Regions from separate parts of the Massilia sp. AB1 genome, predicted to be linked through region 1. Evidence: riboswitches for the same ligand, from Rfam matches in the RefSeq annotation. Region 1 holds a riboswitch; the other holds the start of a gene.
What was found. A riboswitch is a leader RNA that binds a small molecule or an ion and turns the genes downstream of it on or off. The one in region 1 is predicted to bind thiamine pyrophosphate.
Positions count from the first base shown of each region.

Region 2: another riboswitch for thiamine pyrophosphate. It lies ahead of J8847_RS03110 (TonB-dependent siderophore receptor); the one in region 1 lies ahead of thiC (phosphomethylpyrimidine synthase ThiC).

Region 1 covers NZ_JAGKSG010000025.1:58,389-69,860, forward strand. The annotation lists gene J8847_RS15310 (sensor histidine kinase) at 1-641, shown strand, start outside; gene J8847_RS15315 (response regulator transcription factor) at 638-1,243, shown strand; gene J8847_RS15320 (hypothetical protein) at 1,210-1,713, opposite strand; gene J8847_RS15325 (SMR family transporter) at 1,797-2,138, opposite strand; gene J8847_RS15330 (DUF2147 domain-containing protein) at 2,360-2,806, opposite strand; gene J8847_RS15335 (hypothetical protein) at 2,914-3,111, opposite strand; gene J8847_RS15340 (DUF2214 family protein) at 3,276-3,716, shown strand; gene J8847_RS15345 (class D beta-lactamase) at 3,729-4,556, shown strand; gene J8847_RS15350 (LysR family transcriptional regulator) at 4,599-5,492, opposite strand; gene J8847_RS15355 (glutathione S-transferase family protein) at 5,596-6,201, shown strand; gene J8847_RS15360 (pyridoxamine 5'-phosphate oxidase family protein) at 6,203-7,075, shown strand; gene J8847_RS15365 (valine--tRNA ligase) at 7,140-9,953, opposite strand; TPP riboswitch at 10,034-10,140, shown strand; gene thiC (phosphomethylpyrimidine synthase ThiC) at 10,224-11,472, shown strand, end outside.
Region 2 covers NZ_JAGKSG010000003.1:118,120-129,591, reverse strand. The annotation lists gene J8847_RS03115 (AAA family ATPase) at 1-210, shown strand, start outside; gene J8847_RS03110 (TonB-dependent siderophore receptor) at 207-2,324, opposite strand; TPP riboswitch at 2,407-2,505, opposite strand; gene J8847_RS03105 (iron-containing alcohol dehydrogenase) at 2,558-3,718, opposite strand; gene J8847_RS03100 (DUF535 family protein) at 3,782-4,702, opposite strand; gene J8847_RS03095 (glutathione S-transferase) at 5,027-5,734, shown strand; gene dkgB (2,5-didehydrogluconate reductase DkgB) at 5,784-6,584, opposite strand; gene J8847_RS03085 (MFS transporter) at 6,605-7,813, opposite strand; gene J8847_RS03080 (LysR family transcriptional regulator) at 7,923-8,819, shown strand; gene J8847_RS03075 (methyl-accepting chemotaxis protein) at 8,929-10,422, shown strand; gene J8847_RS03070 (hypothetical protein) at 10,440-11,177, shown strand; gene J8847_RS03065 (PEP-CTERM sorting domain-containing protein) at 11,291-11,472, shown strand, end outside.

The sequences.
Region 1 (11,472 bases):
GCCTGCGCAAGTCGCGCGCCCAGCTGCTGCGCAAGCAGGAAGAGGTCGAGCACTTCGCCCGCATCGCCGAACGCGAGCGCATCTCGCGCGACCTGCACGACCTGCTGGGCCATTCGCTGTCCCTGATCGCATTGAAGGCCGAACTGGCGGGCAAGCTGGCGCGCCGCGACGCCGACGCCTGTGCGCGCGAGATCGCCGACATCGAAACCAGCGCGCGCCAGGCCCTGGCCGAAGTGCGCGCCGCCGTGACGGGCTTCCGCCAGAGCGGTCTGGCGCAAGCGCTGGCCAGCGCCCGCGCCAGCCTGGCCGCGGCCGATGTCGCGCTCACCGAGCGGGTCGAACGCTTCCCGCTGGCCCCCAGCACCGAGCACGTGGTGGCGCTGGCCGTGCGCGAAGCCGTCACCAACATCGTCCGCCATGCAGGCGCGCGCAGCTGCACCCTGTCGCTGGCGCAGGAAGGCGGGGAGGCCGTGCTGCGCGTGGCCGACGATGGAAGGCTGCGCAGCGAAGACGGCCTCCAGCACGGCAACGGACTGGAAGGCATGCGCGAGCGCGTCTCGGCCGCCGGCGGCCGTCTCGCGCTGCATGTGCGCGACGGCCTGGAACTCGAACTGCATCTGCCGAATGGGGTGACCAATTGATCCGCATCCTGATTGCCGAAGACCAGAAGATGGTGCTGGGCGCCCTGTGCGCGCTGCTGCGCCTGGAACCCGATGTCGAGGTGGTCGGCAGCGCCGACAACGGCCGCGACGCGCTGACCCTGTGCCTGGACAAGGCGCCGGACATCGTCCTGACCGACATCGAAATGCCGCACATGACCGGCCTGGAGCTGGCCGCGCGCCTGCGCGAGGCGAAGTCGCCCGCGAAGGTGATCGTGGTGACGACCTTCGGCCGCAGCGGCTACCTGCGGCGCGCACTCGAAGCCGGCGTGCGCGGCTACCTGCTCAAGGACGCGCCGGTGGACGCCCTGGCCGAGGCGATCCGCACCGTGCATGCGGGCGGACGCGCCATCGCTCCCGAACTGGCGCTGGAAAGCTGGAGCGGCGGCAGCGACCCGCTGACCGAGCGCGAACGCCAGGTGCTGCGCCTGGCCGGAGAAGGGCGCAGCAGCGCCGACATCGCGCGCCAGGTGCACCTGTCGGAGGGCACGGTGCGGAACTACCTGTCGGAAGCGATCAGCAAGGTGGGCGCGGGCAACCGCGTGGAAGCTTATCGGATGGCGCGCGACGCCGGCTGGCTGTAGCGGCGGCTGCGCAAGGGTTTGGCGAGCGGATGGGTGCGGCGCGGCGTCTTGCGCGGCGTGGGGACGACCATCAGCGGATGGATGAAGCTCAGGTAGAGCAGGATGGTCAGCACCAGCAGGTAGGCGCAGATGAAGACCATCATCAGGTTGTCGCCATGCCAGATCACGATCGCGCTGGCGCCGAAGGGCACCAGCAGCATCAGGGCCGCGAAGGAGCGCAGGCCGGGCGAGCGGCTCATGCGGTGGCCGGCCATGGCGACCAGGAAGAAACCGGTCGAGGCCAGCGCCAGTCCCAGCAGGCAGATGTAGGGTTCGGCGGCGTCCGGAATGCCGTGCGCGGTGGACGCCAGCAGCGCCGCCGGCAGCAGGATGCCGAACACGCCGCCGGCCAGGCTCAGCAGGCGCAGCACACGCATGGCCCGGCCCCGGAAGAAGGGGCGTGCGGTGTGCGTGATCGGAGTCGGGTTCATGCGCGCTGGCTCAGGATGACGTCGTCTTGACGTTAGCATAGCCGCAATCCCATGACAGCGGAATGAATTGCGTGTGCGACATATCAGTGGGCGGCGCTTTTCGAGAACAGGTTGATCACCGCCACCCCGGCAATGATGAGCGCCAGGCCGGCGATGGCGGCCAGGTCCAGGGTCTGGCGGTAGACGATCCAGCTCACCAGCGAAATCAGGATGATGCCGACGCCCGACCAGATCGCGTAGGCGATGCCTGTCGGCAGCACGCGCAGGCTGAAGGTCAGCAGGTAGAAGGACAGGGCGTAGCAGGCCACCGTCACGAGGCTGGGCAGCGGACGGGTGAAGCTGTCCGAGGCTTTCAGGGCGGTGGTGCCGATGACTTCGGAAACGATGGCGAGGCCGAGGTAGACGTAGGCCTGGGTCGGGGTCATGGGAGGCGGCCCGTCGGAATGATATGGTGTTTAGTTAGCAGAAAGACGTCGTTACTGCCACTGGCAGTAACGACCCCCGGCGAAGGCCGGGGCCCAAGTTTGCGTAAGCTATCGAGACGCTAAACTTAGGCGGAACAATGCCGGTGGCATTGTTCCGGCCTTCGCCGGAACGACGTTTATACGCTAACCGGGAGAACATGGTTAGCGACTGCTCGCACAGCTTACTGCTCGCGCACCCAGGTCTGGGAACGCCCGAACATCGGCGCGCCGATGTAGCCGCGCACTTCGAGCTTGTTGCCGTTGTCCTTCAGGGTCGCCTTGCTCTTGTAGGTCTTGCCCTTGCTCGGATCGAGGATCTCGCCGCCGGTGTACTCGTCGCCTTCCTTCTTCAGGCCCGAGAGGATGGTCAGGCCGATCATCGGCTGGTCCTTGCGCGCGCCGTCGCACTTCACGCATTTCGGGTTCTGGTCTTCGGTGGGGGCGCGGAACAGTTTTTCGATGCGGCCGGTCAGGACGCCCTGTTCCTCGGTGATGCGGACCAGCGCCTTCGGCTTGCCGGTTTCGTCGTCGATCGTCTTCCAGGTGCCGACCGGCGAGGAATTGTCCGCCCAGGCGGCAGGCATCGCGAACATGGCGGCAATCAGGCTTACGCCCATCAGGTGTCGCATCTTGAGTCTCCAGTGTAGTTGTGGTGCTGCCCAGTGTAGCAAACCCGATTCGCAGCGGGGGTGCGCGAAACCGAGGAAACCCTCCAATTTATGCACCGGCGTGCGCTTCAGGCAGCGGGAGGCAGGTCCAGGGTCGGCAACTGGTTGCGCCTTTCAGTGGGGCGGGTCAGCACGCGCAGCGTGACCTCGAGCGGAACGCCCATGTCGGCCAGTTCGCGCGCCACGCCCGGCCGGCCCTGGCTGGCGGCGTCGTGAATCACATTCTCGATGAGCAGGGCGGTCTTGTAGTCGGTTCGTCGGTCCATGCAGCGATCCTAACATGGCTGCGTCAATACGAGATCCTTGCTGATATGCATTTCATGCAAGCCCGATGCTTGCCGTCACGCCGTCACGGGATTCGGTCCCACCATGGTTGAGGCAGTCGCAGTCCAGGCATATCATTGCCGTCACCCCATCACCGGAGACCACGATGACCGACCTGCTGCTCGCCATCCTGCATCACGTGACCATGTTCGCCCTGTTCGGCGTGCTCGCCGTCGAACTGGCGGTCGTCAAGCCGAATATGACGACCGGCCAGGTCGCCCTGGCCGCGCGCGTCGACCGCTTGTACGGACTGTTCGCCATGCTGATGATCGTCATCGGCTTCTCGCGCGCCGTGTTCGCCGCCAAGGGCTGGGACTACTATTCCCACAACGGCTTCTTCTGGGCCAAGATCGCGAGCTTCGCGCTGGTCGGAGCGCTGTCGGCGCTCCCCACCATCCGCTTCATCCGCTGGCGCCGCGCCAGCCACCGCCCGGACGACGGCGAGGTCGCACATGTGCGGCGCTTCCTGCATGCCCAGGCCGCGCTATTCTTCCTGATTCCGATCTTCGCGGCCGCCATGGCGCGCGGCTACGGCAGCTTTACCTGACAAGGAAACCTCATGCACATGTTGTCCGGCGTGGCCGCGCGCCTGCTATTGTCCCTGGCCGCCTTGCTGGCCGCCCAGTCCGCCCACGCGGCCTTGCCGGACGTGGATATCGGCGCCCGCTTTCGCGAAGCGCGCGTGGAAGGGACCTTCGTGCTGCTCGACGGCCGGAGCGGCGAGATCCGGCGCCATGCGCCGGCGCGGGCCGCGCAGGGCTTCCTGCCGGCGTCGACTTACAAGATCCCGAATACCCTGATCGCCCTGGAGGAGGGCGCCGCCAGGGACAAGGATGTCAAGCTGGCCTGGGACAGCGCGCGTGCGCCGCGCCAGCCGTGGTGGCCGGCGTCGTGGGCGCAGGACCACACCCTGGAGTCGGCGCTGAAGAACTCGGCGGTCTGGTATTACCAGGAGATGGCGCGGCGCATCGGTCCGTCCCGGATGCAGCACTGGGTCGACCGCTTCGGCTACGGCAACCGCGACATCTCGGGCGGCATCGACCAGTTCTGGCTGACGGGCGGCCTGCGCATCTCGGCGGACCAGCAGGTCGATTTCCTGCGCCGCTTTTACGCCGGCCAGCTTGGCGTCTCGGCGCGCACCACCCGGCTCGCCAAGGAGATGCTGGTGCTGGAGGAGACCCCGGACTACCGCCTGAGCGGCAAGAGCGGCTGGGCCGGTTTCGGCGAACCCTCACAGTCCCAGCTCGGCTGGCTGGTGGGTTACCTGGAACGCGAAGGCAAGGTGCACTTCTTCGCCATGAACCTCGATATCGCGCGTCCCGGGGACACCGCGGCGCGCATGAACATCCTCAAGGCGGTGCTGCGCGACTTCCGCTTGCTGCCCTGATCACGCCTGCTGTCTCCGGGCAGCAGAACCTGAAGTGACGGCCTAGTGGATTGCCTGCAGCTGCGTGAATTCTTCGATGGCGAAATCGACGAAGGCGCGCGCCCGCGGCGCCATGTGGCGCGCGCTCGGAAAGACCAGGTGGACGGGCAGCGGCGCCGGTTCGTAGTCGGTCAGCAGGCGGCTGAGGGCGCCGGCCTGCAGGTCGGGCACGGCCTGGTAGGACAGGACGCGTGCGATGCCGAAGCCTTCGCGCGCCGCGTTCAGCACCCCTTCCACATCGTTCACCTGCAGGCGCGGCGCGAAGCGCACGACTTGTTCGCTCCCCGCCGCGCCGAAGCGCCACTCCGGCAGGCCGCGCACCGCGGTGCCCAGGATGAGTTCGTGCTGCGCCAGTTCCTCCGGCGTGGCCGGCTCGCCTCGGCGCCCCAGGTAGTCGGGACTGGCGACGGTAATCCGCTTCACCGCGCCCAGCTCGCGGGCGACCAGGCCGGAGTTCTCCAGCGCGCCGATGCGCAAGGCGATGTCGACGCCATTGTCGATCAGGTGCATGTTGCGGTCAGCCAGCACCAGGTCGACCTGGATATCCGGATGGCGCATCAGGAAGCGGGTGGCGAGCGAGGTCATGTAGCGGCGGCCGAACACCATGGGCGCCGTGATCCGCAGCAGGCCCTGGGGCGGCCCGGCCTGGTATTCGCACATCGCCGATTCGTACTCGGCCAGCAGGCGACGCGCGTGCGTGGCGAGCCGCTGTCCTTCGCCGGTCGCCGACAGCCTGCGCGTGCTCCTTTCGAACAGCCGAGTCCCGATGCGCTGCTCGAGCGTGGCAAGCATGCGCGTGACCGCCGACGGCGAGCGGCGCAGCTTGTGGGCCGCGGCGGCCATGCTGCCGGTATCGAGGATGGCGAGGAACACCTGCAGTTCGTCTAAGCGGTCCATGGACTGTTGCGCGTGGCGGAAGAATGAATTGCCATTATGTGCTATTCCGGCAAGAGAGTGTCGTGGCTAGGATAGGCGTACCGCCAACTCTTCTTCCTTCACCATGACGACTTCCATCATCCTGTACGGCACCGCGCTTTCCGGGCACACCCACCGCGTGGAATTGTTCCTGAACCTGCTGGGGCTCGCTTACCGCCGCATCGACGCGCCGGCCCCGGTCCGCAAGAGCGCCGAATTCCTGGACCTGAACCCGCTCGGCCAGATTCCCGTCCTGCAGGATGGGGAGGTAGTGCTGGCGGACAGCAATGCCATCCTGGTGTATCTCGCCAAGCGCTACGCGCCGGGCGGCGCCTGGCTGCCGGAGGATCCGGTCGGCGCGGCGCGGGTCCAGCGCTGGCTGTCGCTGGCGGCCGGCGAGATCGCCTACGGCCCGGCGAAGGCGCGTATTTCAGCGCGCTTCGGCGATACCGGTATGCCGCCGGCGCTCATGCAGCGGCTGGCCGGGCAGGCGCTGGCCTTCATGGAATCCACGCTCGGCCGGCAGGACTTCCTTGCCGACGCGACGCCGACCCTGGCGGACCTGGCGTGCTACGCCTATATCGCTCATGCGCCGGAAGGCGGGATCGCGCTGGATCCCTATCCGCAGGTGCGCGCCTGGATCGCGCGTGTCCAGGCCTTGCCCGGCTTTATCGCGATGCCGGAGAAGTGAGATGGACGACCACCGCCTGCCGGAACCCTTCCATGCCGGCGAACTGCGCGCCCAGCAGCTCGCGGGCGGCGGACCGGCAGGCGCGCCGATCCGCAGCCAGATGCCGGAGCAGCACCGCCAGTTCTTTCCCTTGCTGCGCTTCCTGTGTGTCGGCTTGGCGGACGACAGCGGATGGCCGATTGCCACGCTGCTGCACGGGGAACCGGGGTTCGTCGCGTCCCCTGATCCGGGACGGCTGCGGGTTGCCGCTGTGCCGGATGGGGACGATCCGGCGTTTTCCCACTTGGGGGAGGGCAGCGGGATCGGCATGCTCGGCATCGACCTGGGGACGCGGCGGCGCAATCGTGCCAACGGCAAGGTCGCGCAGATGGATGGCGGGGGTTTCGTGGTCGATGTGGAGCAATCGTTCGGCAACTGTCCGAAGTATATCCACGTACGCCAGCTGGACCCGGTGGAGCGGCAGAGAGGGCAGGTCGAGCGTCTTGGCGCCGCGCTGTCCGAGGATGCGCTGGCCATGATCGCGGGGTGCGAGACGATGTTCGTTGCCACTATCGGCGGCGAAGCGGGCGGGCTCGACATCTCGCATCGGGGCGGCGAGGCGGGGTTCCTGCGCTTGAAGGGGAATGTGCTGACCGTGCCGGATTATCCGGGGAATCGCTACTTCAACACGCTGGGGAACCTGCTGCTGGAGCCGCGTGCTTCGCTGGTGATGCCGGACTTCGGGACGGGGGACGTGCTGCAGTTGCAGGGTATTGCCGAGGTGCTGTGGAGGGCGGACGGGCTGGATGATCCGCGTGCGGAGCGGGCGTGGGAATTCAGTGTCGTGCGCGGATGGCTGAGGCGTGCGGCGCTTCCGCTTGTTCAGTTAGCGTAAAAACGTCGTCCCGGCCGAGGGGAACGCCGAGTCCCGGGACGACGTGTTGGAGCAAACTAAATAATCAAGCTGCCGGCAGCTTCGCCAGCTGTTCTTCCATCTTGGCCAGCGTCGCCGAGAAGTTCGCCACGCGCTCCTTCTCCTGCGCCACCACGGCCGCGGGCGCACGCGCCACGAAGCTTTCGTTCGACAGCTTGCCGTTGGCCTTGGCGATCTCGCCCTGCACGCGCGCGATCTCTTTCGACAGGCGCTCGCGCTCGGCGGCGACGTCGATCTCGACCTTGAGCATCAGCTTGGTGGTGCCGACGATCGACACGGCCGCCGGCGAATCCGGCAGCGCGTCGACGATCTGCACTTCCTGCAGCTTGCCCAGCGACTGGATGTAGGGCGCGAACACCGCCATGCGCGCGCGGTCTTCGGCGTTGCCCGGCTCCAGGAACAGCGGCACGCGCACCGACGGCGACAGCGACATCTCGCCGCGCAGGTTGCGGGTGGCGTCGGTCAGGGCCTTGAGCTGGTCCATCCAGGCTTCCGCGTCCTCGTTCACGAAGGAGGTGTCGGCCAGCGGGTAAGGCTGCAGCATGATCGAATCACCGGTCTTGCCCGCCAGCGGCGCGACGCTCTGCCACAGGGCTTCGGTCACGAACGGGATGATCGGATGCGCCAGGCGCAGGATCACTTCCAGCACGCGCAGCAGGGTGTGGCGGGTGGCGCGCTGCTGCGCTTCCGTACCCTGCTGCACCTGGACCTTGGCCACTTCCAGGTACCAGTCGCAATATTCGTCCCAGACGAACTTGTAGATGCTGCTCGCGATATTGTCGAAGCGGTAGTCGGCGAAGCCCTTGGCCACGTCCAGCTCGACGCGGTTCATCAGCGAGATGATCCAGCGGTCGGCCTGCGACAGGTCGGCATCGTCCGGCTTGCCGGATGGCCGTACCCCGCAGTCCTTGCCTTCCGTGTTCATCATCACGAAGCGGGTGGCGTTCCACAGCTTGTTGCAGAAGTTGCGGTAGCCCTCGCAGCGGCCGAGGTCGAAGTTGATGTTGCGGCCCAGCGAAGCGTAGCTGGCCATGGTGAAGCGCACGGCGTCGGTGCCGAAGGCCGGGATCCCTTCCGGGAATTCCTTGCGGGTGGCCTTTGCGATCTTCTCGGCCGAGCGCGGGTCCATCAGGCCGGTGGTGCGCTTGCCCACCAGGGTTTCGACGTCGATGCCGTCGATCAGGTCGATCGGGTCGAGGGTGTTGCCCTTCGACTTGGACATCTTCTGGCCCTGCGAGTCGCGCACCAGGCCGTGCACGTACACGGTCTCGAACGGCACCTTGCCGGTGAAGTGGGTGGTCAGCATGACCATGCGCGCCACCCAGAAGAAGATGATGTCGAAGCCGGTCACCAGCACCGACGAGGGCAGGAACATCTTCATGTCCGGGGTCTCTTCCGGCCAGCCCATGGTGGAGAAGGGCACCAGCGCCGACGAGAACCAGGTGTCGAGCACGTCGTCGTCGCGGTGCAGTTCGCCGGTGATGCCTTGCGCGGCCGCGTTGGCCTTGGCTTCCTCTTCGTCGCGTGCGACCACGATGTTCCCAAGCTCGTCGTACCAGGCCGGGATGCGGTGGCCCCACCACAGCTGGCGCGAGATGCACCAGTCCTGGATGTTGCCCAGCCACTGGTTGTAGGTGGTGGTCCAGTTCTCCGGCACGAACTTGATCTCGCCGCTGGCGACCTTTTCCAGGGCCACGTCGGTGATCGACTTGCCCGGGTTGAAAGTGCCTTCCGGCGCCGGCTTGCTCATGGCGACGAACCACTGGTCGGTCAGCATCGGCTCGATCACGACGCCGGTGCGGTCGCCGCGCGGCACCATCAGCTTGTGCGGCTTGACTTCGGCCAGCAGGCCTTGCGCGTCCAGGTCGGCGACGATCTGCTTGCGCGCGGCGAAGCGGTCCAGGCCCTGGTACTGGGCCGGGCCGTTCTCGTTGATCTTCGCGTCCAGGGTGAAGATGTTGATCGGCTCGAGCTTGGCGCGCTGGCCGACGGCGTAGTCGTTGAAGTCGTGGGCCGGGGTGATCTTCACGCAGCCGGTGCCGAATTCCTTGTCCACGTAGCTGTCGGCGATCACCGGGATCTGGCGGCCGGTCAGCGGCAGGGTCAGCATCTTGCCGTGCAGGTGGGTGTAGCGCTCGTCGGTCGGGTCGACCGCGACGGCGACGTCGCCCAGCATGGTTTCAGGACGGGTGGTGGCGACCGTCAGGTGGCCCGAGCCGTCCGCCAGCGGGTAATTGATGTACCACATCGAGCCGTCTTCTTCCTGCGAATCGACTTCCAGGTCCGAGACGGCGGTGCCCAGCACCGGATCCCAGTTCACCAGGCGCTTGCCGCGGTAGATCAGGCCTTGTTCGAACAGGCGCACGAAGACTTCGACCACGGTCTTGGAACGGGTTTCGTCCATGGTGAAGTATTCGCGGGTCCAGTCGGCGGAGGCGCCCAGGCGGCGCATCTGGCCGGTGATGGTGTTGCCCGACTTTTCCTTCCACTCCCAGACCTTCTCGAGGAAGGCTTCGCGGCCGAGGTCGTGGCGCGAGATTTTCTGGGCGTCGAGCTGGCGCTCGACCACGATCTGGGTGGCGATGCCGGCGTGGTCGGTGCCCGGCACCCACGCGGTGTTATAGCCGCGCATGCGGTAGTAGCGGGTCAGGCCGTCCATGACGGTCTGGTTGAACGCGTGGCCCATGTGCAGCGTGCCGGTGACGTTCGGCGGCGGCAGCTGGATGCTGAACGACGGCTTGCCCTCGTCCATGCTCGCGGTGAAGTAACCGCGCTTTTCCCACTCGGCGCGCCAGTATTGTTCAATGTCCGCTGGCTCGAAAGACTTGGCTAATTCCATGATGTGGTGGCGTAAAGATTTTGCGAAAAGAACCATTATAGAGTAGAAGCGGCTATAATTCGGCCCGTCCACCGCAAGGTGGCACACGCTAGGGGTCCTGCCTGTCGCAACTGCGACACGCGGGTGAGAAATACCCTCCGAACCTGATCTGGATAATGCCAGCGAAGGGAAGCAGTCAGCATCGCCGTGGCTCCGCGCATCCGTGCTGCGCCAACGCATCCTGGCACACTCCTTTGCTGGCTCCTGTTAGCAATGCAGCAAAGGAGCCACATGAATGCACCGTTGAAGTTCGATTCCGCCACCGCCCAGGTGGACCAGGCGGCGATCGCTCCCCTCCCGAATTCCCGCAAGGTCTATATCGAAGGCAGCCGGCCCGACATCCGCGTGCCGATGCGCGAAATCAGCCAGTCGCCCACCCCGGCCAGCTTCGGCGGCGAACCGAACCCGCCGCTCTACGTCTACGACACCTCCGGCGCCTATACCGACCCGGCCGCCGCCATCGACATCCGCAGCGGCCTGGGCACGCCGCGCGCGCCCTGGATCCTGGAGCGCGGCGACACCGAAGAGCTGAGCGGTCCGACCTCCGCCTACGGCCAGGCGCGCCTTGCCGACCCGGCCCTGGAGCCGCTGCGCTTCTCGCTGCAGCGCACCCCGCGCCGCGCCCGCGCCGGCAAGAACGTCACCCAGATGCATTACGCCCGCCAGGGAATCATCACGCCCGAGATGGAATTCGTGGCCCTGCGCGAGAACATGCGCCGCAAGGAATACATCGAGTCGCTGCACGCGTCGGGCCCCAGGGCCAAGCGGGTCGCCGACCTGCTCGGCCGCCAGCATCCGGGCCAGTCCTTCGGCGCCAGCATCCCGGCCGAGATCACGCCGGAATTCGTGCGTAGCGAAGTGGCGCGCGGCCGCGCCATCATCCCGGCCAACATCAACCACCCGGAAGTCGAGCCCATGATCATCGGCCGCAACTTCCTGGTGAAGGTCAACGCCAACATCGGCAACTCGGCCGTCACTTCCTCGATCGGCGAGGAAGTCGAGAAGATGACCTGGGCCATCCGCTGGGGCGCCGATACGGTCATGGACCTCTCCACCGGCAAGCATATTCACGAGACGCGCGAATGGATCGTGCGTAACAGCCCGGTCCCGATCGGCACCGTGCCGATCTACCAGGCGCTGGAAAAGGTGAACGGCAAGGCCGAGGACCTGACCTGGGAAATCTTCCGCGACACCCTGATCGAACAGGCGGAGCAGGGCGTCGACTACTTCACCATCCACGCCGGCGTGCTGCTGCGCTACGTGCCGATGACGGCAAACCGCCTGACCGGCATCGTCTCGCGCGGCGGCTCGATCATGGCCAAGTGGTGCCTGGCCCACCACAAGGAATCCTTCCTGTACACGCACTTCGAAGACATCTGCGAGATCATGAAGGCTTACGACGTGTCCTTCAGCCTGGGCGACGGCCTGCGCCCCGGCTCGATCTACGACGCCAACGACGAAGCCCAGCTGGCCGAGCTCA
Region 2 (11,472 bases), on a different contig from region 1:
GCGGTCCACGACTACGACTGGACTTTCGTGACGGCGCCGGACAGCCCGTGGGAGCCGGACGGCCTGCAGCGCGAATCGGAAGAGGTGCGCCAGATGGTGCACCGGATGCTGGTGGAGACGCTGGAGGCAAGGGGCATCCCCTACGTCCTGCTGGGAGGAAGCCTGCCGCAGCGCCTGCGGCAGGTGGAAGCGCTGCTAGGGCCGGCTTAGAAGTCGAACTGCGCCGACAGGCGGAAGGTGCGCGGCGCGCCCGGCAGCAGGTAGCCGCCCAGCGCCTGCGTCACGTCGCGCCAGTAGAACTTGTCGAAGGCATTATCGACGCGCGCGCGGATGATGGTGTTGACGCCACCCAGGCGCAGCCCATACGAAGCGCCCAGGCCGGCCACGTGGTAGCCCGGCACCTTCACGCGGTTGCTCGGATCGAAGGCCTTGTTGCCCGAGTACTGCCACACGGCGTCCACCTTCAGGCCCGGCAGCTGGGGCACGGCGTACTCGAGGTAGGCGGTCGAGCGGAATTCCGGCACGTTGGTGACGCGCTTGCCTTCCACCGTCGCATCGCCGGTGCCGGTCTGCTCGGCGTCGAGGGCCGCGACCGACAGGCTGTAGCTCAGGTTCTGGGTGGCCTTGCCCTGGGCCGACAGCTCGATGCCGCGGTGGCGCTGCTCGCCGGCGCGCACGAAGGCGTTGGCGCCATTGATGTACTCCAGGCCCTGGGTGATCTCGAACAGGCTGGCGCTGACCATCAGCTGGTAATTCACGATCCCGCGCACGCCGAGTTCCGCCTGCTTAGAGCGGCCCGGAGCCAGGGCGGTGTTCTCGTTGGCGGTCTCCATCGGGGCGATTCCGCCGTACTGCAGGCCATGGTTCACCGATCCATACACGGTCCAGTCCTTGGCAGGCTTGTAGACCAGCGCCACGCTCGGCAGCACAAAGGAGTCCTCGGCGTGCACCCAGGGCAGGCCGGCCTCGGCCAGTTCGTCGCGCTTGAGCTTCACGTAGCGCGCGCCGGCGTGCAGGGTGAAGGCAGGGGACAGGGAGATCACATCCTGCACGAACAGCGAGCGCTCTTCGTTGCTGCGGCGTTCCATGACCGGGCCGGTGCGCGGGTTGCCCGGCGCCGGATCGACGACCAGGTTCTGGTAGATGTTGCTGTAGCCGGCGTAGTCGTAGACGTATTCGCCAAAGCTGTCGTGGCGCTCGGCATAGCCCGCGCCCAGGTTGAGCGTGTGGCGCAGCGCGCCGGTGGCGAAGCGGCCCTGGATCAGCGCCTGCACGCCGAACGGGGTCTTGCGCTCGCCGGTGCTCTGGTAGTCGTAGACGTCATAGTCGCCGTTCGAGCAGTAGCCCGGATAGAAGCCGTCGCCCTCGTTGCTGCAGCCGTAGGGGAAGGCGGTGAAGTCGTCGCGCTTGAACCAGTGCTTGTTGGCGGTGACGGTGGCCTTCCAGTCGGGGTTGAAGGTGTACTCGAAGCGCAGGCCCAGGTTGCTGCTGTCGGTGTCGACCGGGCGGGTCCAGGGCTGGGCGTTGAGCAGGGTCTTGGGCGACACGTCGGCCGGCAGGACTTCGTTGCGGATCAGCTGGTAGCCGGGTGCGGTGATCTGCGACTTGCGCTGGTGGTCGAGGTCGAGCTGCAGCAGGGCGTCCGGGCTGATCTGCCAGTCGAAGGCGGCGGAGACGAACTGGCGCTCGCCGTCGGCGCCGCGCACGTAGGACTTGAGGTCCTCGGCGGCGGCATTGACGCGGTAGCCGAAGCGGCGGTCCTCGAAGCGGCCGCCCAGGTCGATCGCGCCGTACACGGTGCCGCGTTCGCGCACCTCGAAGGTGGCCGAACGCAAGGGCGCATTGGTCGGGCGCTTGGTGACGAAGTTGATCATCCCGCCCGGCGCCGCGACGCCCGCCTGCAGGCCGGCCAGGCCGCGCAGGATCTCGAAGTTCTGCTTGTTCTCGAGCGGGATCTGGGTGTCGCCCGGGATGGCGATCATGTCCTTGCGGTAGCTGGTGGCGTTGTCGAGCGCGAAGCCGCGGATCGAGAACTGCTCGGCGTAGCCGACGGCGTTATAGGCGTCGCCGACCGAGGCGTCGAAGCGCACGGCGTCGGTGGCGCTGCGGATCGACAGGTCCTGCATCTGGCCCAGGGTGACTGCGGTGATCGACGCCGGGGTGTCCAGCAGGGAGGTTTCGGAGAAGCCGCCGACGGTGGCGCGGTCGGTGACGACCCATTTGCTGCCGGTGACGACCACGGACGGGACCTCGGTCTGGGCGGATGCGGAGTAGGCCTGCAGGAGGGCGCAGGCAAGGACGGTGTACTTCAGCGTGAGTTTCATGGTTTGCTCGTCTTCGCGCGCCACGGGCGCGCTGCTTTTTCAAAAAAGCCGGAGCCAACGTGGGGGAAGGGCAAACAAGGGTGGGAACTGCGTTGCGCTTTCCTTCGCTGGCATTATCCAGATCAGGTACGAAGGGTATCTCTCACCCGGAACATCGGTTCCAGGACCCCTAGCGAAGGCGCGAGTGTACCACGTCCGCCCGGGACGTGGTGGATGTGGCAATGGTTCGCTTGTTACACGGCCAGCTCGAGCACCTTGCGGCTGACCTCGAGCGTCACGCCGCGGTCCTCGCCCAGCTTGACCAGGCGGTGCGCCTCGAGCGCCGCCAGCACCGGCTCGACATGTTCCTTGCCCAGGCCATAGCCGGACAGCCTGGTCGGCACGCCCACGCTGTTGAAGAAGGCCTCGGTGCGCTCGATGGCCGCGTCGATGCGCGCGTCCTCGTCGCCTTCAAGCAGGTTCCACACGCGCGCCGCGTATTGCAGCAGCTTGGCGCGCTTGACCTCGCGCCGCACGCGCAGCATGGCCGGCAGCACCACCGCCAGGGTCTGGGCGTGGTCGAGGTTGTAGAGCGCGGTCAGCTCGTGGCCGATCATGTGGGTGGACCAGTCCTGGGGCACGCCGACCCCGATCAGGCCGTTCAGTGCGAGGGTCGCGGTCCACATCAGGTTGGCGCGCACGTCGTAGTTCTCGGGTTCGCTCAGGGCCTTCGGGCCGTCCTCGATCAGGGTCAGCAGCAGGCCTTCGGCGAAGCGGTCCTGCACCTTGGCGTCGACCGGATGGGTCAGGTACTGTTCCATCACGTGGATGAAGGCGTCCACCACGCCGTTGCCGACCTGGCGCGCCGGCAGGGTATAGGTCTTGGTCGGATCCAGCACGGCGAAGCGCGGGAATACGTGGCGCGAGGCGAAGGCGCGCTTTTCCTGGGTCGCCTTGCGCGTCACCACCGAGGCAGAGTTCATTTCCGAGCCGGTGGCCGGCAGGGTCAGGACGGCGCCGAAGGGCAGGGCCGACTGCACGCTGGCGGCGCGCTGTTCGAAGATGGCCGTCCATGGATCTTCCTCCAGCAGGCTGCCGGCGGCGATGAACTTGGTGCCGTCGATGACCGAGCCGCCGCCCACGGCGAGCAGGAAGTCGATGCGCTCGGCGCGCACCAGTTCGATGGCGCGCATGAGGGTTTCGTAGGTGGGATTCGGTTCGATGCCGCCGAATTCGAGCAATGTGTGTCCGGCAAGCGCGGCCATGACTTCGTCGTAGACGCCGTTGGTGCGGATGCTGCCGCCGCCGTACAGCATCAGGACACGCGCGCCTTCCGGCACCAGGGTCGACAGCGTGGCGATCTGGCCCTGGCCGAACAGCACGCGGGTCGGATTGTGGAAATCGAAGTTATGCAAGGCGAACCCCTCTTTGTGATCGGACAAAGAGGGGATTATCGCCGAATCAGGGCGTGCGCGCTGTCACGCCTCGGCGGTGGCGGCCGTCGTGGCCTGGCTGGCGCCTGCGGCGCTGGGCTGCACCAGGTGGCGCAGCAGGGTGGTGCGGGTGGCGTCGCCGATCGCGCGCCAGTGCTCGCGCCGCTGCGCCGCGCGCTTGCGGTGCTTGGACGGCATGTCTTCCAGCGGCTTGAGGTAGAAGGGAAGGCGAATCAGGAAGCTGCGCTCGTTCATCTCGCTGCCGCCCAGGATGCGCCAGAAGCCGTCGTAGGCGTTCTCGAAGTGGCGCGTGTCCTGCGGGTCGTAGGCGATGTGGGCGGTGCAGCGGATCGCCACCACCCGGTCCATGCCCAGCGCCTGCGCCACGCCCTGCATCGCGGCGAAGCAGAAGAAGCTCGGCGAGTTGTTGGGGAAGACCTTGTCGAAGGCTTCGAAGGCGGCGCCGGAATCGGCCCAGCGGCCCTGGTTACGGGTGAGGAAGGGCACGGTCGGCATGTCGACGCCGGCCATCGCGCCGTCGACCCAGGTATAGGACAGGCGGTGCAGGTACTGGCCGTCGGCCATCAGCGAAATGGTCAGGTCGCCTTCGGCGTCGTGGCGCGGCGACATCTCCAGGCGCAGCACGAAGTGGTGCTCCTCGGTGTCGTGCTGCCACAGGTTCAGGCCGCCGCCGCCGTAGACGGCATCCTTGTAGGCGGCGTTGAAGCAAGCGTCCTCGAAGCGGTAGTGCGACAGCACGCACTGCACGCGCTCGCGCGCGCTCAGGCCGCGCACCAGGAAGTCGCGGTCGCCCAGGTGGTCGAAGGGATCGCCGTTGGGCGAGGCTTCGGCGAAGCGGCGGATGAGGTCCAGGCGGCTCAGGGCCTGGTGCTCGCGCCAATAGCGCAGCATGCGCAGGCGGCGCGCAATGCCGTGCACGGGATTCGGAAGGTGAGCGATATGCATTCGGACGCTCCATTCGGCGTAAAGTGGCGGCGCCGCGTAGGCGGCAGCCGGTCCTTATCTTGTCGTCCACTAGACGTGAACGTGCTCAGCGGAATGTTAATTCCGCTCCGCAATTATCCGCCGAATCGCTAACTCGTGCCTGGATGAAACGAATAGAGTGGTGGGGAACCAACGAAACGTGACGTGTCCATGGTCTGCTCTCTCTGTGTTTTGTTGACTTTTTGTTTTTGCCAGGCAGGCACTACAAGACTACCATGTTTGCGCGGCGACAGGCTTCTAATTCATCACCGATAATGCGCGGACCGAAGCAGACCGGAGGTGGAGATGGCGTATGAACTCTATTATTGGCCCGGCATCCAGGGACGCGGCGAATTCGTCAGGCTGGCGCTGGAGGAGGCCGGCGCGGATTATGTGGACGTGGCGCGACGCCAGGGAGGCATGGAGCTGCTGACAGGCGCCCTCGAGACCGAGGAATATCCGTCGTTCGCGCCGCCCTTCCTGAAGGCCGGCGAGCTGACGGTCGGGCAGGTCGCCAACATCCTGATGTACCTGGGCGAGCAGCACGGGCTGGCGCCGCGTACCGATCCGGGGCGCCTGTGGGCGCACCAGCTGCAGCTGACCATCGCCGACCTGGTGACGGAGGTGCACGATACCCATCACCCGATCGCCACCTCGCTGTATTACGAAGACCAGAAGCCGGAAGCGCTGCGCCGCGCGGCCGACTTCGTCGAGACGCGCATTCCGAAGTTCCTGGGCTATTTCGCGCGCCTGCTCACCAATCCCGAGCCGCGCGACTTTCTCGTGGGGGACAAGCTGACCTATGCGGACCTGTCGCTGTTCCAGGTGATCGAGGGGTTGCGCTATGCCTTCCCGAAGGCCATGAAGCGCATGGAGCGGGAGTATCCGGCGCTGACTTCGCTGCGCGACCGGGTGGCGGCGCGGCCCAATATCGCCGCCTATCTTGCTTCGGATCGGCGGATTCCGTTCAACCAGAACGGCATATTCCGCTACTACCCCGAACTAGACCAATAACCTCAAAACCGTCGTTCCGGGACGACGGTCTTGAGGGTGACAATAGAGCTTAATCCCACTGAGGCCCGAAGTCCGGGCTTACGAGGCGCTCGTCCCGATCAAGAGCGTCAAGCGCAGCCAGGTCCTCCGGCGCCAGCACCAGCTCGCGCGCCTTCAGGTTGCTGGCCAGGTTCTCCCGCTTGGTCGACGACGGAATCACCGCATACCCCTTCGCCAGCAGCCAGGCCAGCGTCACCTGGGCCGCCGTCGCCTGATGGCGCGCCGCGACCGCCGCGATCACCGGATCGTCCATCACCTTGCCGTAGGCCAGCGGCATATACGCCGTCAGGTGAATCCCGCTCTCCCTGGCAAACCGGGCGAATTGACGGCTCTGCAAATACGGATGCAGTTCCACCTGGTTGGTGGCGATATTCTCCGCCCCCACCGCCTCGATTGCCTCGCGCATCAGCGCAATGGGAAAGTTCGAGATGCCGATCGCGCCGGTCAAGCCCTGTTCGCGCGCCGCCAGCAGCGCCTGCATCGACTCGGCCACCGGCACCGCACCGCCCGGCGAGGGCCAGTGGATCAGGGTCAAGTCGACCTGCTCGACGCGCAGCTTACGCAGGCTTTCCTTCAGGCTAGGCACGAGCTTGTCGCCCGCCAGGTGCTCGGTCCAGATCTTGGTGGTGACGAACACCTCGCCCCGTGCGACGCCGGATTCCGCCAGCGCCTGGCCGACTTCGGCCTCGTTGTCGTAGATCTGCGCCGTGTCGATGTGGCGGTAGCCCAGCTCGAGGCCGTTGCGTACCGAATCGATGACTTGCTGGCCCTTGAGGCGGAAGGTGCCGAGGCCGAGTTGAGGCATGTGCATGGTAAGTCCTTTCAAATAATTTAGTGAGTGGCGATGGCGGCGCGGCCGGCGGCGGCCTTGGCCGGCACGCCGTCGCGGCGGTCGAGCCAGCCGGCGAGGGTGGTGAGCAGCAGGGCGCCGACCACGACCAGCGCGCCGATCCAGGGCGTGGCCATCAGGCCGAGCTTGGCGACGATCAGGCCGCCGCCCCAGGCGCCGAGGGCGATGCCGACGTTGAAGGCGGCGATGTTCAGGCCCGAAGCCACGTCCACGGCCTGCGGCGCGTCGCGCTCGGCGCGCTGCACCACGTAGACCTGGAGGCCGGGCACATTGCCGAAGGCGACCGCGCCCCAGGCCAGCACCGTGAGGAGCACCAGCGGCTTGCTCGGCGCGGTGAAGCTCAGGACCAGCAGCACCAGGGCCAGCAGGGCGAACACGATCTGCAGCGCGCGCACCGGACCCTGGCGGTCGGCCAGCTTGCCGCCCCAGATATTCCCGGCCGCGACCGACACGCCGTAGACCAGCATCACCAGGCTGACGGTGCCGGCCGCGAAGCCCGCCACTTCCTGCAGGATCGGGGCCAGGTAAGTGAAGGCGATGAAGGAGCCGCCATAGCCGAGCGTGGTCATGGCGTACACCAGCAGCAGGCGCGGCTTCTTGAGCACCGCGAGCTGGGTGAGCAGGCTGGAGGGCTTGCTGCCGGCGATGTTCGCGGGCACCAGGATGGCGCTGCCGGCGATGGCGACCACGCCCAGCAGCGACACGGCCAGGAAGGTGGCCTGCCAGCCGAAGTGCTGGCCGATGAAGGTCCCGAGCGGCACGCCGGTGACCAGGGCCACGGTCAGGCCGGTGAACATCAGGGCGATGGCGCTGGCCGCTTTTTCCTTCGGCACCAGGCTGGTGGCGATGGTCGAGCCGATCGAGAAGAACACGCCGTGCGCCAGGCCGGTGAGCACGCGCGCGGCCATCAGGGCGGAATAGTTGGGCGCCATCCAGGCGACCAGGTTACCGATGGTGAACAAGGCCATCAGGCCGAGCAGCAGCTGCTTGCGCGGCACGCGGCCGGTGAGGGCGGTCAGCACCGGCGCGCCGACGGCCACGCCGAGCGCGTACAGGCTCACCAGGAGGCCGGCCGAGGGGACCGACACGCCCAGGCTGGCGGCGATGGTGGGGATCAGGCCGACGATGACGAATTCCGTCGTTCCGATGGCGAAGGCGCTCAGCGTGAGCGCCCAGAGTGCGAGAGGCATGGTGTTTCTCCTTGTCGTGCGATGCCAATGAAGAGGCATGCAGTTTGCCGTGCCGGCGAGCAAGGAAAAATGGTCCGACGTACAATTGACTTTTGAGTTGGAGTCACAAATGATCGACGTCGATGCCCTGATTGTCTTCTCCACCGTCATAGATGCGGGATCCTTCTCGGCCGCCGCCGAGCGCCTGGGGCAGACGCCCTCGGGCGTATCGCGCACCATCTCGCGCCTGGAGGAGCAGCTGGGCATGACCCTGATGCGGCGCACCACCCGGCGCCTGCAGCTGACCGAGGAGGGGACCTGGCTGCTGGGCCGCGCGCGCAGCCTGCTGGCCGACCTGGCCAATACGGAAGCCGAAGCCGCCGCGCGCCGCTCCCAGCCTTCCGGCCTGGTGCGCGTGAACGCCGCCACGCCCGCGCTGGACCACCTGCTGGCGCCGCTGGTGCCGGCCTTCCTGGACGCCTACCCGCTGGTGCAGCTGGAGCTGGTCAGCGGCGAAACCTATGTCGACCTGATCGAGGAGCGCGCCGACCTGGCGATCCGCATCGGCGCGCTGCCGGATTCGACCCTGAATGCGCGCCGCCTCGGCGCCAGCCCGCTGCGCGTGATGGCCTCGCCCGGCTACCTGGAGAAGCATGGCACGCCGTCCACGCCGGCGGAGCTGGAGCGCCACCGCACGCTGGGCTTCGCGGCGCCGGCCTCGCTCAACACCTGGCCCTTGCAGCACGAAGGGGCCGAGGGCTGGACCATCACGCCCGCGGTGACGGCCACCAGCGGCGGCACCCTGCGCGAGCTGGCGCTGGCCGGCGCGGGCATCGTGTCGCTGTCGGACTTCCTGACGCGTGGCGACGTGGCCGCCGGCCGCCTGGTGCCGGTGCTGGCCTCGCACAGCCTGCCCTGGGGCCAGCCGGTATGGGCCGTGTTCTATAAACAGGGAGCGCTGGCGCCGCGGGTCGCGGCCCTGGTCGACTTCCTGGCGGCGCGCCTGGGCCAAGTGCTGGAACGCTAGGCTGTGGGTTTTTTGCCGCCTGCTACCCAAGATGGATGACATGATGCTTTGGCGCAGCTATAGTTTCCTCATATAAATACCGACAAACGGTATCCTTGGGGGAGAGAACATGTGGACATGGTTGAGGGCAGTGCTGCGGCCGGCCGGTTCGGCTTTTTTCCAGGCGGTGGGGGCGGGCGGCGCCAGGGGCCGTTTCCATGAGCTGGTCATCAAGGCGCGCGACGGCAGCATCCGCACGGCCATCAACGCCGCCCGGCTGCGCAAGGAAGTCGACCACGCGCTGACCCAGGCGCGCATGCAGGTCGACGCCGCCGACGACCTGGGCGCGTCCGCCCGCGAAGTGAAGGAGCTGTCGAGCAGCGTCAAGAGCGGCACCGCCGAGATCGCGGACACGGCGGAGCGCAACCTGACGGTGGCGCGCGAGTCGATGGAAGGCCTGGTCCAGCTCGAACAGCGCATGCGCGCCATCGAAACCCAGGTCGACGGCTTCGCGCGCACGGTCGGCCAGCTGGTGGAACATTCGCGCTCGATCAGCGAGTTCGGCACCGTCATCCAGCGCATCGCCAACCAGACCAACCTGCTGGCCATCAACGCGGCCATCGAAGCGGCGCGCGCGGGCGAAGCGGGCCGCGGCTTCGCCGTGGTCGCCGCCGAAGTGCGCCGCCTGTCCCTGCAGGTGAACGAAGAGACCGCGAAGATCGCCGGCGTGAACAGCGAGATGCGCGAGCTGGTCGAGTCGACCGCCGGCGCCACGGCCGGCATCCTCGACGGCGTCAATGTCTCCACCCGCGAAGTCGGCGCGGCGGCCGGGCGCTTCTCCACCTTCGTGGCCGACTTCGAACGCATGACCGCCACCGTCAACGACATCGCCGGTGCGATGGCGGCGCTGGACGGCATCAACCAGGACATCGGCCGCAAGGTCGGCGAAATCGCCGCCAACGCCGGCGCATCCGGCAAGTCGATGACGGACGCTTCGCGCCGGGTCGACGAGGTGCGCGCCACCACCGAGGAGCTGCAGGGCGTGCTGGCCGAGCACCCGACCGGCGGCACCGCCTTCGACGCCCTGGTCGACACGACTACCGGCCTGCGCGACGCCGTGCTGGGCTGCCTGGTCCGCCACGCCGGGCGCGGCGTCGACATCTTCGACCAGGCCTACCAGCCGATCCCGGACTCGAACCCGCCACGCTATTCCACCGTTTACGACCGCGTCGTGGAGCGCGACCTGCAGGCCCTGTTCGACGGCGTGCTCGCGCGCCTGCCGGGCTGCGCCTACGCGCTGGCGGTCGACAGGCGCGGCTACGCGCCGGCCCACAACGCCAAGTTCTCGCAGCAGCCCACCGGCAGCTATGAGCACGACCTGGTCCACTGCCGCCACAAGCGCATCTTCGACGATCCGGTCGGCAGCAAGCTGGCCGCCAACCGCAAGCCCATCCTGTTCCAGACCTACCTGCGCGACACCGGGGAAGTGATCAACGACCTGTCGATGCCGCTGGAGATCAACGGGCGCCACTGGGGCGCGGTGCGGGTCGGTTTCGACTCGGCGCGCCTGCACGGGCAAGGGGGGCGCCAGGCGCATTCGCTTGTGTCAGAATACCGTCCTTGATCACATCGAAGACGTGTATGGAGAAGCTGATTTCCGAACTGCGCCGGCTCTACCTGCCGGCCGATGCGCCGCCTCTGGAGGCGCTGGCGCGCCACCTGCGGGGCGAGGACACGCTCGTCCTCGGGCTGACCGACAGTGCGGGCCTGAGCCGTGCCGCCCTGATCCCGTTCCGCAAGACCGGGGAGGGCGGAGAGCACTGGACCCTTTTGTGCGCGGTCGCCAACGCGCTGCAGCAGGACCTGGGCTTGCCGGCGCCGGCGGTGAGCATCTCGGGCGACGGCGCCTACGGACTGTGGCTGTCGTTCGAGCAGCCCGTGCCGGCGGCCCGGCTTGCCGAATTCGTGGCCCTGCTGCGGACCGCGTATTTTCCCGACGTGGAGCTCGATCCCGGCGCTGCGGTGGGACCGGTGGAGCTGCCGCCCTGCCTGCACCGCGCCACCGGCATGTGGGCGGCCTTCATCCATCCGGGCATGGGGGCGTCCTTTGCCGACGAGGCGGGGCTGGACATGGCGCCGCCGGCGGCCGGCCAGGCCGCCTTCCTCGAGCACCTGGAAAGCATCGGGACCGAGGCCTTCGAACAAGCGCTGGGCAAGCTGCGTCCTGCACCAGCCCTTACCGCCCAGGCGGCGCCCGCGGCGCCGGCCAAGACCGTGGACGAAGGACTGCTGCTCAAGGACGCCACCCTGGAAGACATCGTGGCCTACCTGCACTCCAAGAACATCGAGCCGACCTTCCGCCACCTGCTGCCGCGCTGACGCGCCGTGGCAAGCTCACAACAATGTATAAAGAGAAAACTATTTTTTCTTAAAGGAATGCATTTTTATACATACGGGTGATATTCTGTAGGAAGTATCCTACAGAAGCTCCCATGCCAACTCGCCTTGCCTCCCTCGCCGCTAGCGCGGCCGTTTCGTCGACACGAACCAGGCTGACCGCACTCGTCCTGATCGCAGCGGCGGGCGGCGTGGCGTTCGACGCGGCGCCGCACCGGCAGGCCGCCGTCCAGGCCCCGGCGAAGCAGGCAATGTCCGCTGCCCTGCCATCGGCAGC